Regions from separate parts of the Streptomyces sp. NPDC030991 genome, predicted to be linked through region 1. Evidence: riboswitches for the same ligand, from Rfam matches in the RefSeq annotation. Region 1 holds a riboswitch; each other region holds the start of a gene.
The links. A riboswitch is a leader RNA that binds a small molecule or an ion and turns the genes downstream of it on or off. The one in region 1 is predicted to bind cyclic di-AMP.

Region 1 (4,203 bases):
GGCGCTCGGCGTCCTCGGTGGTGATCGGCCTGATCCGGGCGGTGCCGCCGTCGCGCAGCACCACGTCGGCCTCCCAGTGGGCGGGGTAGGCGTGCCGGTCCGACGGGGTCTCCATGCCGCAAGAGTAGAGCCGGGCGCCGACAGTCGTACGGGTCGCGTCACGCGCGCGTGGCAGGCAGGCTGAGGAAGCCGAACGGCGGCGTGCTCGCGGGTCCAGGTCCGCGTCGAGTGCTGCCCGACGGTGTGTGAGAATGGTCTAGACAACCGTGAGACATCTGAAGGGCAGCATCACATGGCTGAGCGCCGCGTCAACGTCGGCTGGGCCGAGGGCCTCCACGCCCGCCCCGCCTCCATCTTCGTCCGCGCGGCCACGGCGGCCGGCGTCCCCGTGACGATCGCCAAGGCCGATGGCAACCCCGTCAACGCCGGCTCCATGCTCGCGGTGCTCGGCCTGGGTGCGCAGGGCGGCGAGGAGATCGTCCTGGCCTCCGACGCCGAGGGTGCGGACGCCGCGCTCGACCGTCTGGCGAAGCTGGTCTCCGAGGGGCTCGACGAGCTTCCCGAGACCGTCTGATTCTTCGGGCCCTTCCATTCGGCCCGGCGGAGCCGCGCGTTTCCCTCAGGGGCGCGCGGCTCCGCCATTTTTGCATTCGGGTCACATCACCCCGAATTTACGCGCGCAGGGAAATACGGTTCGGAATCGGGGCAGGAGAAAATACCCCGCGTCCCATTCGGCGAATACCGCGCTTCTTTGTATACGGCCCCTCTGTTAATGCCGGAGCGCCGCCGTGTTTACTACGTGTTGCGAAGTCCTCACACGCTCTCCCGGGCGCGGGACGCGCGGCCGGTGGGCCGCCGCGGCGCGCTCGGCGTGCAGGGCGGTCAATGCGCGGGCCCGCTCGGCGTCACCGCGGGCCACCGCGTCCACGATGGCGCCGTGCTCGGCCCAGGACTCGGCGGGCTGGGCCGGGGTCTCCACGGCGTACATCCAGGCGATCTTGTGCCGCAACTGGGTGAGCAGGGCGATCAGGCCGGGGCTGCCCGAGGCCTGCGCGAGGGTCTCGTGGAACCAGCCGCCCAGGGAGCGCAGGTCCTCGTTCTGGCCGCGCCTTGAGCGCTCCTGACCCAGCCTGACCAGGCCCCGCAGGACCTTGAGGTGAGCCTCTGTACGGCGCTGTGCGGCGCGCGCGGCGCTCAGCGGTTCGAGGAGCATCCGGATCTCCAGGAGGTCGGCGGCCTCCTGGGCGGTGGGCTCGGCCACGCACGCGCCCGCGTGCCGCCGCGTGACGACGAAGCCCTCGGCCTCCAGGGTGCGCAGCGCTTCGCGGACCGGCACGCGCGAGACCCCGTAGCGGCGCGCGAGCAGTTCCTCGGTGAGCCTGCTGCCGCGCTCGTAGACACCCGCGACGATGTCGTCGCGAATCGCCGTGCATACCGAGTGTGCGGGAATGCGCATGACCCGACCTCCGCCTTAATCCCCGCGAAACGCGGTCGATCGACGCTTGTGCGAGCGCGAATGTCTCCCCTGGACGCGCCTGCCCGGTGACTCTATTCCACCGTCTCCGAATTTCCGAAGCCGGGCCGGAATCCATGGATATTTTTTGGACAGGAACGCCTTGCGCACGCGAAAGCCCCGGCTCGATGAGCCGGGGCTTTCGCGCGGCGCCGCGGAGGCGCCGTACGTGGGTCAGACGTTCACGCCGTGCGAGCGCAGGTACGCGATGGGGTCCATGTCCGAGCCGTAGTCGGGGGACGTGCGGGCCTCGAAGTGCAGATGCGGTCCCGTGACGTTGCCGGTGGCGCCGGAGAGGCCTATCTGCTGGTCGGGGGTGACGGCCTGGCCGACGGAGACGCCGATGGACGACAGGTGACCGTACTGGGTGTACGTGCCGTCGTTCATCTTGATCACGATGTTGTTCCCGTAGGCGCCGCCCCAGCCTGCCTCGACGACGGTGCCGGAGCCGACGGCGTGCACGGAGGTGCCGCTGGCCGCGTGGAAGTCGATACCGGTGTGGCTGCCGGAGGACCACAGGCCGCTGCTCGCCTGGTAGCCGGTGGAGACGTACGAGCCGCTGATCGGCGCCACGAAGCTGTTGAGGCGCTTGCGCTCGGCCTCGCGGGCGGCGCGCTCCTTGGCCTCGCGCTCCTTGGCGGCCTTCGCCTCGGCCTCGCGCTTGGCCTCCTCGGCCCGCTTCTTGGCCTCGGCCTCGGCCTTCGCCTTGGCGGCGGCCTGGTCGGCGGCCTTCTTCTGCGCGGAGGCCTGCGCGTCGATCTGGTCGGCCAGGGAGTCGCCGATGGCGATGGCCTGCGTCAGGCCGTTCTGCTCGGCGGCCGCGGTGTCGGCGGCGATGGCGGGGGCGGCGAGGCCGCCGATGACACCGGTCGTGGTGAGCGCCGCGACGCCCGCGGCCCGAGCGGTGGTACGCGTGAGCCGGCTCGGTCGACGGTGCTTCCCGGTGGCACGGGTGAACGCCATGAAGTGGCTGGTCCTTTCCTTCCCTCTCGCCTACCGGGTTAGCTGACGGGTTCGGAGCAGGAAGGTCTCCTACGGGCCCCCTCCCCTGCCTTCACGGCCGGGAAGAGCGTCCGATTCACCCCAGGGACTGCGATGGGTCCCCGGCTCCCCTGGCTCGCGCCGTGGGGGACTCGGCGATGACTGTCCGGTGTCGCGGGCGCGAGCGTGTCTGGCGGACAGCCGGACCGACGCTAAGCGGGACATCTTTTAATCAACAAACGGATCCCGGCTTTTGTAGCGCATGCCACAGACCAGACAGGCAACCTCCGCCCTAATTCGGACATAAGCGATACGTGGCCGATCGTGGCGGGACGTGAGCGACACCACGAAGCCCCGGTGGCCGCGGTGGCCATCGGGGCTTCGTGCGGTGTACGGGGCCGGGGTCAGCCCGTGACGACGGTCACCTCGCCGATACCGAGGGCCTTGACGGGCTCCACGATCTGCGCAGCGTCGCCCACCAGGACCGTCACCAGCCGGTCCGCCGGGAAGGCGTTCACGACGGCCGCGGTGGCCTCCACGGTGCCCGTCTCGACGAGCTGTCGGTACAGCCGGGCCTGGAAGTCGTCCGGCAGGTGCTGCTCGACCTGGTCGGCGAGGGTGCCCGCGACGGCCGCGGCGGTCTCGTACTTGAGCGGGGCCACGCCCACCAGGTTCTGCACCGCGGTGTCCCGTTCGGCGTCCGTGAGGCCCTCGGCGGCCAGCGTGCGCAGCACCTTCCACAGGTCGTCGAGCGCGGGCCCGGTGTTCGGGGTGTCCACGGAGCCACTGATGGCGAGCATCGCGGCGCCCGTGCCGTCGGGCGCGGAGCGCAGCACCTGGGCGAAGGAGCGCACACCGTAGGTGTAGCCCTTCTCCTCGCGCAGGACGCGGTCCAGTCGCGAGGTGAGCGTCCCGCCGAGGCAGTACGTGCCGAGGATCTGCGCGGCCCACACCCGGTCGTGCCGGTCGGACCCGATCCGGCCGATCAGCAGCTGCGTCTGCACCGCTCCAGGGCGGTCCACGACGATGACACGGCCGGTGTCGTCGGCGGTGACCGGCGGGATCGGGCGCGGCTGCGCGGTGTCGCCGGTCCACGCGCCGAGCGTGTCGGCGAGCAGCGCGTCGAGGTCGGTGTCGGTCAGGTCGCCCACGACGACGACCGTGCCGGTGGCGGGGCGTACGTGCTTCTCGTAGAAGGCGCGTACGGCCGCGGCGTCGATGGCGGTGACGGTCTCCTCGGTGCCCTGCCGGGGGCGCGACATGCGCGAGTCGGCCGGGAAGAGCTGCTTGGAGAGCTCCTTGGCGGCGCGCCGGGCCGGGTTGGCGCTCTCGTGCGGGATCTCGTCCAGGCGGTTGCGGACGAGGCGCTCGATCTCGCTGTCCGCGAAGGCGGGCGCCCGCAGGGCGTCGGCCAGCAGGGCGAGCCCCTTGGGGAGCCGGGAGACGGGCACTTCGAGGGAGACACGGACGCCGGGGTGGTCGGCGTGCGCGTCCAACGTGGCGCCGCAGCGCTCCAGTTCGGCCGCGAACTCCTCCGCGGAGTGCTTGTCGGTGCCCTCGTTGAAGGCACGCGCCATGATCGTGGCGACGCCGTCGAGGCCCGCGGGCTCGGCTTCCAGCGGCGCGTCGAGGTTGACCTCCACCGCGACGACCTGCTGGCCGGGCCGGTGACAGCGCAGCACGGTCAGGCCGTTGGCGAGCTCACCGCG
Region 2 (4,203 bases), on a different contig from region 1:
GCCACGGCCGCGAGTTCCTGGAGGTTCTCGATGCGGGTCTCGTCCTGCGGGTCGGTGGAGGACTGCAACTCCGCGAGGTACCCGGTGCGTTCGAGGACCGCTTCGAGGACCGTGGCCGGTCCGGCGCCCGACTCGACGATGGTCCGCAGGTCCTCCATGAGGGTGTTGAACCGCTTCACCGCGTTCGTGGAGCGGGCCGCCATGCCGTACGCCTCGTCGACGCGGCGCAGCGCCTGCGGGAAGGAGATCTTCTCGCGCTGGGAGAGGGCGTCGATCATGGCTTCGGCGCGGTCGCCGATGCCGCGCTTGGGCACGTTCAGGATGCGGCGCAGGGGGACGGAGTCCTCCGGGTTCGCCAGGACCCGGAGGTAGGCCAGGACGTCCCTGACCTCCTTGCGCTCGTAGAAGCGGACGCCGCCGACGACCTTGTAGGGCAGGCCGACGCGGATGAAGATCTCTTCGAAGACACGGGACTGCGCGTTGGTCCGGTAGAAGACGGCGACGTCGCCGGCCTTCGCGTCGCCCGCGTCGGTGAGCCGGTCGATCTCCTCGGCGACGAACTGGGCCTCGTCGTGCTCGGTGTCCGCGACGTAGCCGGTGATCTGGGAGCCCGCGCCCGCGTTCGTCCACAGGTTCTTCGGGCGGCGCGATTCGTTGCGCTCGATGACCGCGTTGGCCGCGCTGAGGATCGTCTGCGTGGAGCGGTAGTTCTGCTCCAGGAGGATCGTCGTCGCGTCGGCGTAGTCCTCCTCGAACTGGAGGATGTTGCGGATGGTGGCGCCGCGGAAGGCGTAGATGGACTGGTCGGCGTCGCCGACGACGCACAGTTCGGCGGGGTCGGCGTCGTGGCCCTCGGTGTCCTTGGCCGGGCCGACGAGCTCGCGCACCAGCGCGTACTGCGCGTGGTTGGTGTCCTGGTACTCGTCGACCAGGACGTGGCGGAAGCGGCGGCGGTAGTGCTCGGCGACGTCGGGGAACGCGCGCAGCAGGTTGACCGTCGTCATGATCAGGTCGTCGAAGTCGAGGGCGTTGGCCTCGCGCAGCCGCGACTGGTACATCGCGTACGCCTGCGCGACGGACTTCTCGAAGCCGTCGGCAGCGGTCTTGGCGAAGTCCTCCTCGTCGGTCAGCTCGTTCTTCAGGTTCGAGATCTTGGCGCTGAACGACTTCGGCGGGAACTTCTTCGGGTCCAGGTCCAGGTCGCGGCAGACCAGGGCCATGAGCCGCTTGCTGTCGGCGGCGTCGTAGATCGAGAACGACGACGTGAAGCCGAGCCTCTTGGACTCCCTGCGCAGGATGCGCACGCACGCGCTGTGGAAGGTCGAGACCCACATGGCGTTCGCCCGCGGGCCCACCAGGGACTCGACGCGCTCCTTCATCTCGCCCGCGGCCTTGTTCGTGAACGTGATCGCGAGGATCTGGCCGGGGTGCACCCCGCGCTCCGCCAGCAGGTAGGCGATGCGGTGGGTGAGGACGCGGGTCTTGCCGGAGCCTGCGCCCGCGACGATGAGCAGGGGGGAGCCCGCGTGCGCGACGGCCGCCCGCTGGTTCTCGTTCAACCCGTCCAGGAGTGCGGCCGGGTCGAGGACAGGGCGGGGCGCCCCGTCGCGGTAGTACGCGTCCCTGGCCGGGGGCACGTCGAACTTCCCGCCGAACAGGTCGTCCGGGATCGGCTCCGGAACCGGTCCGTCGTGCTCGCTGTCGGGCGGCGGCGGGGGCTCCTCCGTCCGGTTCTGGAGGTCTGCCAGGAAGCTGTCGTCAAAGAGGCTGCTCATCGCCTTACGAGTCTAGGCCGCCCCACTGACACCCCGCCGCCACCTTCACAACCCCGCGCATACGTGCAGGTCAGCGACGTCCGTCCGGCCGGGCACAGCGCCAGTCACAACGCCAGTCACGGCAGGTGAGAGGGGGTGAGCCGCGAGTGACGAGCGGCGGCGTTGCGCGACCGGAGGGGCCCGGTGTCGCCAAGGTCACGAAAATGTATCGGGCATATCGCACATCAACCTTCACAGCAGCAACACGAGTTGGCTACCGTGCTGCGCGGGCAGTCCGTCCTCCCGACCGCGAGCACCGCGGCGAACGGGCAGCCCCCGCCGAGTCCCGTACGCCGCAAGGCAGGGAACCGGGGACCCGACCGAGTCCCGTACGCCGCGAGGCAGGGGCCCGGGGACCCAACCGACCTTGGGGTGAATCGGCTCGACAGCCCGGCAGGCCCGGCAAGCACCGGGCGGGCAGTCGGCCGTAGGGCAGCCTTCCGTACGCCCGAACCCGACAGCTAACCCGGTAGGCGGACCACGGAAGGAGTCGCCTCCCTTGGCGTCGCACCGCAAGTCGCGCACCCGCTCCCGCTTCGCGGGCGGCCTTCGCACCACTCCCGCGGTCGGGTTCACGACCGTCGCTCTCACGTCGGTCGCGCTTCTCTCGCAGACGGCCCAGGCGGCGCCGCAGCCGGCCAGGCCGAGCGTCGAAGAGGTGCAGAAGAAGGTCGACACCCTGTACCGGCAGGCCGAGGTCGCCACGCAGAAGTACAACGCCGCCAAGGAACAGGCCGACGGCAAGAAGAAGCAGGTCGACAGGCTTCTCGACGACATCGCGCAGCGCACCGAGAAGATGAACGCGGCCCGTCAGGAACTGGGCCGGTTCGCCGCCGAGCAGTACCGGACGGGCGGGATGAGCGACACCGCGACGATGCTTCTCGCGGACGATCCCGAGGACTACTTCGCGCAGGACCGGTTGCTGAGCCGGATGACGGCCGGCCAGAAGAAGGCGGTCGACGACTACCAGGAGCAGCAGCGCGCGACCGCGAAGAAGCGTACCGAGGCGCAGGAGAACCTCCAGCAGCTCACCTCTTCGCAGACCGAGCTGAAGACGTCCAAGCGGAGCGTGCAGACGAAGCTCTCCGACGCGCGGGCGCTGCTGTCCGAGCTGACCGCCGAGGAGAAGCAGCGGCTCGCGGCGATCGAGAAGAAGAAGGAAGAGACGGCCCGCAAGAAGGCCGCGGAGCTGGCCAAGAAGCAGAAGGCCGAGGAGGACCGGAAGGCGGCCGAGCAGGCGGCCCGGCAGGAGGACGCCTCAGGCTCGGGCTCGGGGTCCGGCTCGGGCTCCGGTTCGTCCGGCACGTCGCCGGACACGTCGTCCGGTGCCTCTTCCGGCTATGCCACCAAGGCCGCGAAGGCGCTCGCGTTCGCCAAGTCGCAGGAGGGCAAGCCGTACGTGTGGGGTGCCACGGGCCCGAGCTCCTACGACTGCTCGGGGCTCACCCAGGCGGCGTGGAAGGCGGCCGGTATCTCGCTGCCGCGCACCACGTGGGACCAGGTGGAGTTCGGCACGACCGTGCCGCTCTCCGCTATCCAACCCGGTGATCTGGTCTTCTTCTACGACGACATCAGCCACGTCGGCCTCTACCTCGGCGACGGCATGATGATCCACGCGCCGAAGCCGGGCGCGTACGTCCGCGAGGAGTCCATCTACTACGACGGCACGGGCTCGATCCACAGCGTGGTGCGCCCCGCCTGAGGGGCGGTTCCTCAGGTCCAGTCCGGTTCAGTCAGGTCCCGTCAGGTCCAGAGGACGGCGATGAAGATGTTGGCCATGGTGAGTCCGCCGACGGCGGCGAAGAGGCCCTTCTCCGCCTTCTCCTCGTCGCGCTTCACGTAGACGATCCCGAGGATCACGATCAGGATCGCCAGCTTGATGCCGATCTTGATGTTGTTCACGGTGCTGCCGTCGGCCTGGTTGAGGCCGACCAGGGCGACGCCGGTCACCAGCATGGTCAGGGCGCCGTGCAGCATCGCCTTGTTGAAGCGGGCGGTGCCCTGCCCCATCGCGGACATCTGGGTGAGGAAGCCGCCGAGCAGTGAGGCTATGCCGATGATGTGCAGGCCCACGAAGAGATGGATGAGTACGTCCATGGTTCCGGAGCCTAGTGGGGTGCCCGTACCCGGGTGACAGCGGGCATCCCCGGTCACCCGACTGTCACTTTCTGCCACAGTCCATAACAAAGCAACTAATTGCGAACAGTCCGTCACCAACCCGTTACGCCCGGGTTTAGCGTCCTTGCCAGGTGCCCGGCTCCCCACCGCCGTCCGGACCAAGGGCGGCAGTCGGCCACCACCGCCGAGAAAGGTCCGGCGGCGTCCCGCTCCCCCTGTGCGGGCCGCCGCCGGACGCGTGACCGGCGGTCGTACGTGGCAGCACGCGTAC
Region 3 (4,203 bases), on a different contig from region 1:
CTGTCGCGCGGCGGGTCTCTCCGTGGGCTGCTTCCGCCCGCCGTCCGTGCCGGACGGCATCTCGCGACTGCGGCTGACCGCCCGCGCCGACCTCACCGACACGGAACTCGGCGAGGCCGTGCGGGTGATCAGCCGCACGGCTCCCGGCGGAGCGTTCAGCGCAGTGAGGTGACGAACTCCTCCCAGGCCGGGGCCGCGAACAGCAGGGCGGGCCCCGCGGTGTTCTTCGAGTCGCGGACGCCCACCAGTCCGGTCGCGGGCCCCGAGGTCAGGGGGGCTGTCTCGACGCAGTTGTTGGCGCCGGTGCTGCGGCTGCTGCGCCGCCACCGCGCGCCGCTCAGCGACGAGCTGGAGGGAACGGAAGGAACGTGCCGAGGCAGTGCATTCATGGTGCCCCCTTACGCAGTGCCGGGCCCGGGGCGAGGTGTCGGCGTCCTCGTCCGCTCGGCTATCCGGCGATCTGTGCGATGAATTCCAACGAGTCCTCGGGTGACAGAGCGCGGAGGAGAAGAGCATCGAAGGCGTCCGTGTACGCCGTGAGGTCTTCTTTCCGCTCGAGGTAGAGGCTACTCGTCAAATGGTCGAGAACAACCACGTCCAGATCAGATGTGTTCGGAAATGAGAACACAACGAAAGGGCCGGTGAGGCCGATATGGCCACCTGTCGAAAAAGGGAGCACCTGAATTCGGACATGTGGCATCTGCGCCGCCTCGGCCAGATGTGCAAGCTGTCGCCGCAGGATGCCGGATCCGCCCACTTCGCGCCGCAGCACCCCTTCGTCGAGCACCGCGCTCAGTCGCAGCGGCGGTTGCGCCCGCAACACGTCCTGCCGCGCGAGCCGCACCTCCACCAAGGCCTCGATGTGCCGCTCGGGCATCCCCGTCAGCACCGAACGCGTCACCGCCCGCGCGTACTCGGGCGTCTGCAACAGCCCCGGGACCACGCTCGTCTCCAGCGTCCGGATGCGGCACGCCTGCGACTCCAGACTGATGAAATCGCGGTAGGACGGCGGCAGCAGCCCCCGATAGGCGTGCCACCAGTGCTGCCCGCCCGCATCCTCGGCACCCGCAAGCGCGACCACGAGTTCGCGCTGGCGCGGATTCTCCGTCTCGAACGCGTCGAGCAGGCGCAGCACGTCCGACGCCTTCACACCACTGCGCCCTGTCTCGATCCGGCTCACCTTCGACTGGTGCCAGCCGACCAGCTTGGCGGCCTCCCCACTGGTCAGCCCGGCCTGCACCCGTAACGCGCGTAGCTCCGCGCCGAGTTTGCGACGGCGGACAGCGGGACCGTACTTCATGCCGACTCCTCAACGCTCCTCGGGCCTCGCGGCCGGGCTCTCCCCGACCCGTGCCACATGGCCGCTGAGCAGACGGTAGAGGAACCGGCGAGCGCTCGCCCAAATACGGTCTACCGTCGCAGAGTTCACCGCTTCGAGCGACAGATATATGCATATCTTGGGGGATCGGCACCGCGGGAGGGCAACCAAGTGGCACTCTGTCGCGAAGCAGAAGTCGGAGGCCGCACGCCAGCGAACCGCCAGAGTCGCAGGCGCGGTCCCGGTGGGAAAGGGACGACGTCGCCATGGCAGACCACCAGGAAGCATCCGTCACGCTGCCGAGCGATCCCGCCTCGGTCTCCGCCGCCCGCGGGTACGTGAGCAACGTACTGGCGGAGTGGGGCATGCCGCGGGACTCCGACGCGGCGGACATCGTGCGCCTGATCGTCTCGGAACTGGCGACCAACGCCGTGCAGCACACCCTGGGCCAGTCGCCCACCTTCACCGTCGACCTGGAACTCGAACGCGACGAACAGTTGCGGATCGGCGTCACGGACAGTCATCCGCGCTACCCCAAGCGCCTGCCCGCCGCCGTGCAGCAGGACAACGGCCGCGGCATGGTGATCATCCGCTCCCTCACCGCGGAGTGCGGCGGAAGGCTCTCGGTGTCACCCACGCCGGAGGGCGGGAAGACCGTGTGGATCTCCCTGCCCTGGATCATCAGCATGAACGACGGCCCCACCCGCCCCCTGCCCGCCCGCTGACGGCACCGGGCCGCGATCCCGGAACCACCGGGCACGCCGGAGCGCGCCGAATGCCCCCGGAGGCACCGGAGCCCTGCGCGAGCGCGCGTGGGGACGGGCCTGGCGCCCGGCCCGTCCCAGAGGCTGCCGTGCGGCGGGGTCAGCGCACCCGGCCGTACCAGACGCTCCGCGTCCAGATCTTCTGCAGCCGCACCACGTCCCCGGTCTTCGGGGAGTGCCAGATCCGCCCCTTCCCCGCGTAGATGCCCACGTGGTAGACGCTCCGGCCCGAGTGGAAGAAGACCAGGTCCCCGGTCCTGCGATGGGACGGGGCGACGTGGCGGGTCTTGTTGTACTGCTGACCGGCGGTGCGCGGCAGCTTCTTGCCCGCCCGCTTGAACGAGTAGAGCGTCAGGCCCGAGCAGTCGAACCGGTGCGGCCCCGAGGCGCCCCACTTGTACGGCGCTCCCTTCTTGGAGGCCGCGACCTTCAGAGCCTTGGTCGAGACCGCCACGGCCGACGCCTCGGACGCGGTACCGGGAACCATGATTCCGGCACCGGCGACGGCCAGCGTCAGGGCCGACGCGGTACCCGCCCGGGTCAGCAGCGAGGGAACACGATTGAGCGCAGTCATGCGCAACCCTTCGTCAGCCGCCTGTGAAGGGTGACCTGTCGGGTTCGGGCAGGCGAAGATGCCCGGCCGCGGTCTGCGGCTTCACCCCAAGGACCACTCGGACGCCACCTCCGTCGAGATGGGCCGGCGGCCCGTCGTGCCTGGGTCCTCCACTCCTGCCGGTGCACTTCTGTCGACCTGGCATCCGCGCGGCGGCAGGACTCGGCGTCCGCACGGACCGCCCCGCCGCGGCGGCGGGGGCTTGTCGTCGGAAGGGATCTTCACGCACTTGTGGAGGCGAAGCCGAGTCGAACCGGCGGTAAGTGAGGCTCCTCACGCTTGACCCGTTCAGGTGGACAGTGCGGCATTCGAACCCCGTCCGCGACCCCCGACCACGCTCGTACCAGCGGCGGAACGGCTTGTTCCGGTCTCTGCGTACCGTCGGAGCGCAACTGCGACCGACTGGATTCTGTAGCACTGTCTACGCCATTCGGCGGTACACCATCTGGACCGTTTCGGCGCGACGGCAGACAGTCCGCCCGAGCTGTGGCATCAACTGACCGTTTCTGGCGGCAGAGCGACCCTCTGTGTTCGTTTCTCGCCGTCAAGGACGCGCAACGCGCGTGTCAGGGTTGCCGCGTGCACCTCGCTCTCGCCCCGCCGGTGCATCAGCTCCAGCGCGTCCCGCAGCGCCACCGCCCGGCCGACCAGCGCCTGCGCCGCCCGCAGCCCCCGATAGGTGTCGTCGCCGCGCGCCGGATTGATCCGCGCCAGCGAATCGACCACCGCCAGATAGCTGTCCACGAGGTCGCACTCGGCCCGGGTCAGCGCGGGCAGCGGCGGCAGTTCGGACGGGTACACCGGCCGGTCACCTCGCACCCTGCGCGCCGAGCGCGCTCTTGCGGCTCCGCACGACGGCGTCCACCAGGCCGTACGCAAGGGCCTGGTGCGCGTCCAGCACCATGTCCCGCTCGATGTCCCGGCCGACCTGCTCCTTCTCCCGCCCCGAATGGCGCGCGAGCAACTCCTCCAACCGCTCGCGCGTCCGCACGATCTCGCGCGCCTGGATCTCCAGATCGGTGGGCTGGCCCCGGGCCGGTTCGGGCAGCGCGGGCTGGTCGAGCACCACGCGCGCGCCGGGCAGCATCATCCGCTTCCCCGGTGCTCCGGCGGCCAACAGCACCGCGGCGACGGACGCGGCCTGCCCCAGACAGGTCGTCTCCACCGCGCAACTGACGTACTGCACCGTGTCGTAGATCGCCGTCATCGCACTGAACGAGCCGCCGGGCGAGTTGATGTACAGCGAGATGTCCTGGTCGGGCGCCGTGTATTCGAGGTGCATGAACTGCGCCATCACATCGTTGGCGGACGTGTCGTCGATCGGGGTCCCGAGAAAGACGATGCGCTCCTCGAGCAGCTTCGCGTACGGATCGAGCGTGCGGTGCCCCGATGCCGTGCGCTCGGTGAACTCGGGCAGGACATAGCGGCCGGACGGACGGGTCATGGTGCTCGCGCCTCCTGTGCTCGTCACGGCCCCCGGGCTGCCCGGAAGCCGTCGCTGTAAAAAA

Region 2: it holds a riboswitch for cyclic di-AMP, as region 1 does, so the genes downstream of both, ACZ45E_RS31215 (C40 family peptidase) here and ACZ45E_RS05825 (M23 family metallopeptidase) in region 1, are expected to answer to the same signal.
Region 3: it holds a riboswitch for cyclic di-AMP, as region 1 does, so the genes downstream of both, ACZ45E_RS27420 (C40 family peptidase) here and ACZ45E_RS05825 (M23 family metallopeptidase) in region 1, are expected to answer to the same signal.

The regions. Positions count from the first base shown of each region.
Region 1 is NZ_JBVIFR010000002.1:515,341-519,543, forward strand. Features, by position in the region: gene ACZ45E_RS05810 (bifunctional acetate--CoA ligase family protein/GNAT family N-acetyltransferase) at 1-115, opposite strand, end outside; gene ACZ45E_RS05815 (HPr family phosphocarrier protein) at 293-574, shown strand; gene ACZ45E_RS05820 (GntR family transcriptional regulator) at 770-1,456, opposite strand; gene ACZ45E_RS05825 (M23 family metallopeptidase) at 1,688-2,476, opposite strand; cyclic di-AMP (ydaO/yuaA leader) riboswitch at 2,489-2,662, opposite strand; gene ACZ45E_RS05830 (M16 family metallopeptidase) at 2,899-4,203, opposite strand, start outside.
Region 2 is NZ_JBVIFR010000021.1:48,642-52,844, reverse strand. Features, by position in the region: gene pcrA (DNA helicase PcrA) at 1-1,775, opposite strand, end outside; cyclic di-AMP (ydaO/yuaA leader) riboswitch at 2,137-2,305, shown strand; gene ACZ45E_RS31215 (C40 family peptidase) at 2,314-3,516, shown strand; gene ACZ45E_RS31210 (hypothetical protein) at 3,558-3,911, opposite strand.
Region 3 is NZ_JBVIFR010000016.1:58,420-62,622, reverse strand. Features, by position in the region: gene ACZ45E_RS27440 (8-amino-7-oxononanoate synthase) at 1-172, shown strand, start outside; gene ACZ45E_RS27435 (DUF397 domain-containing protein) at 156-389, opposite strand; gene ACZ45E_RS27430 (helix-turn-helix domain-containing protein) at 449-1,300, opposite strand; gene ACZ45E_RS27425 (ATP-binding protein) at 1,585-2,043, shown strand; gene ACZ45E_RS27420 (C40 family peptidase) at 2,183-2,656, opposite strand; cyclic di-AMP (ydaO/yuaA leader) riboswitch at 2,660-2,791, opposite strand; gene ACZ45E_RS27415 (hypothetical protein) at 3,188-3,496, opposite strand; gene ACZ45E_RS27410 (ATP-dependent Clp protease proteolytic subunit) at 3,504-4,139, opposite strand.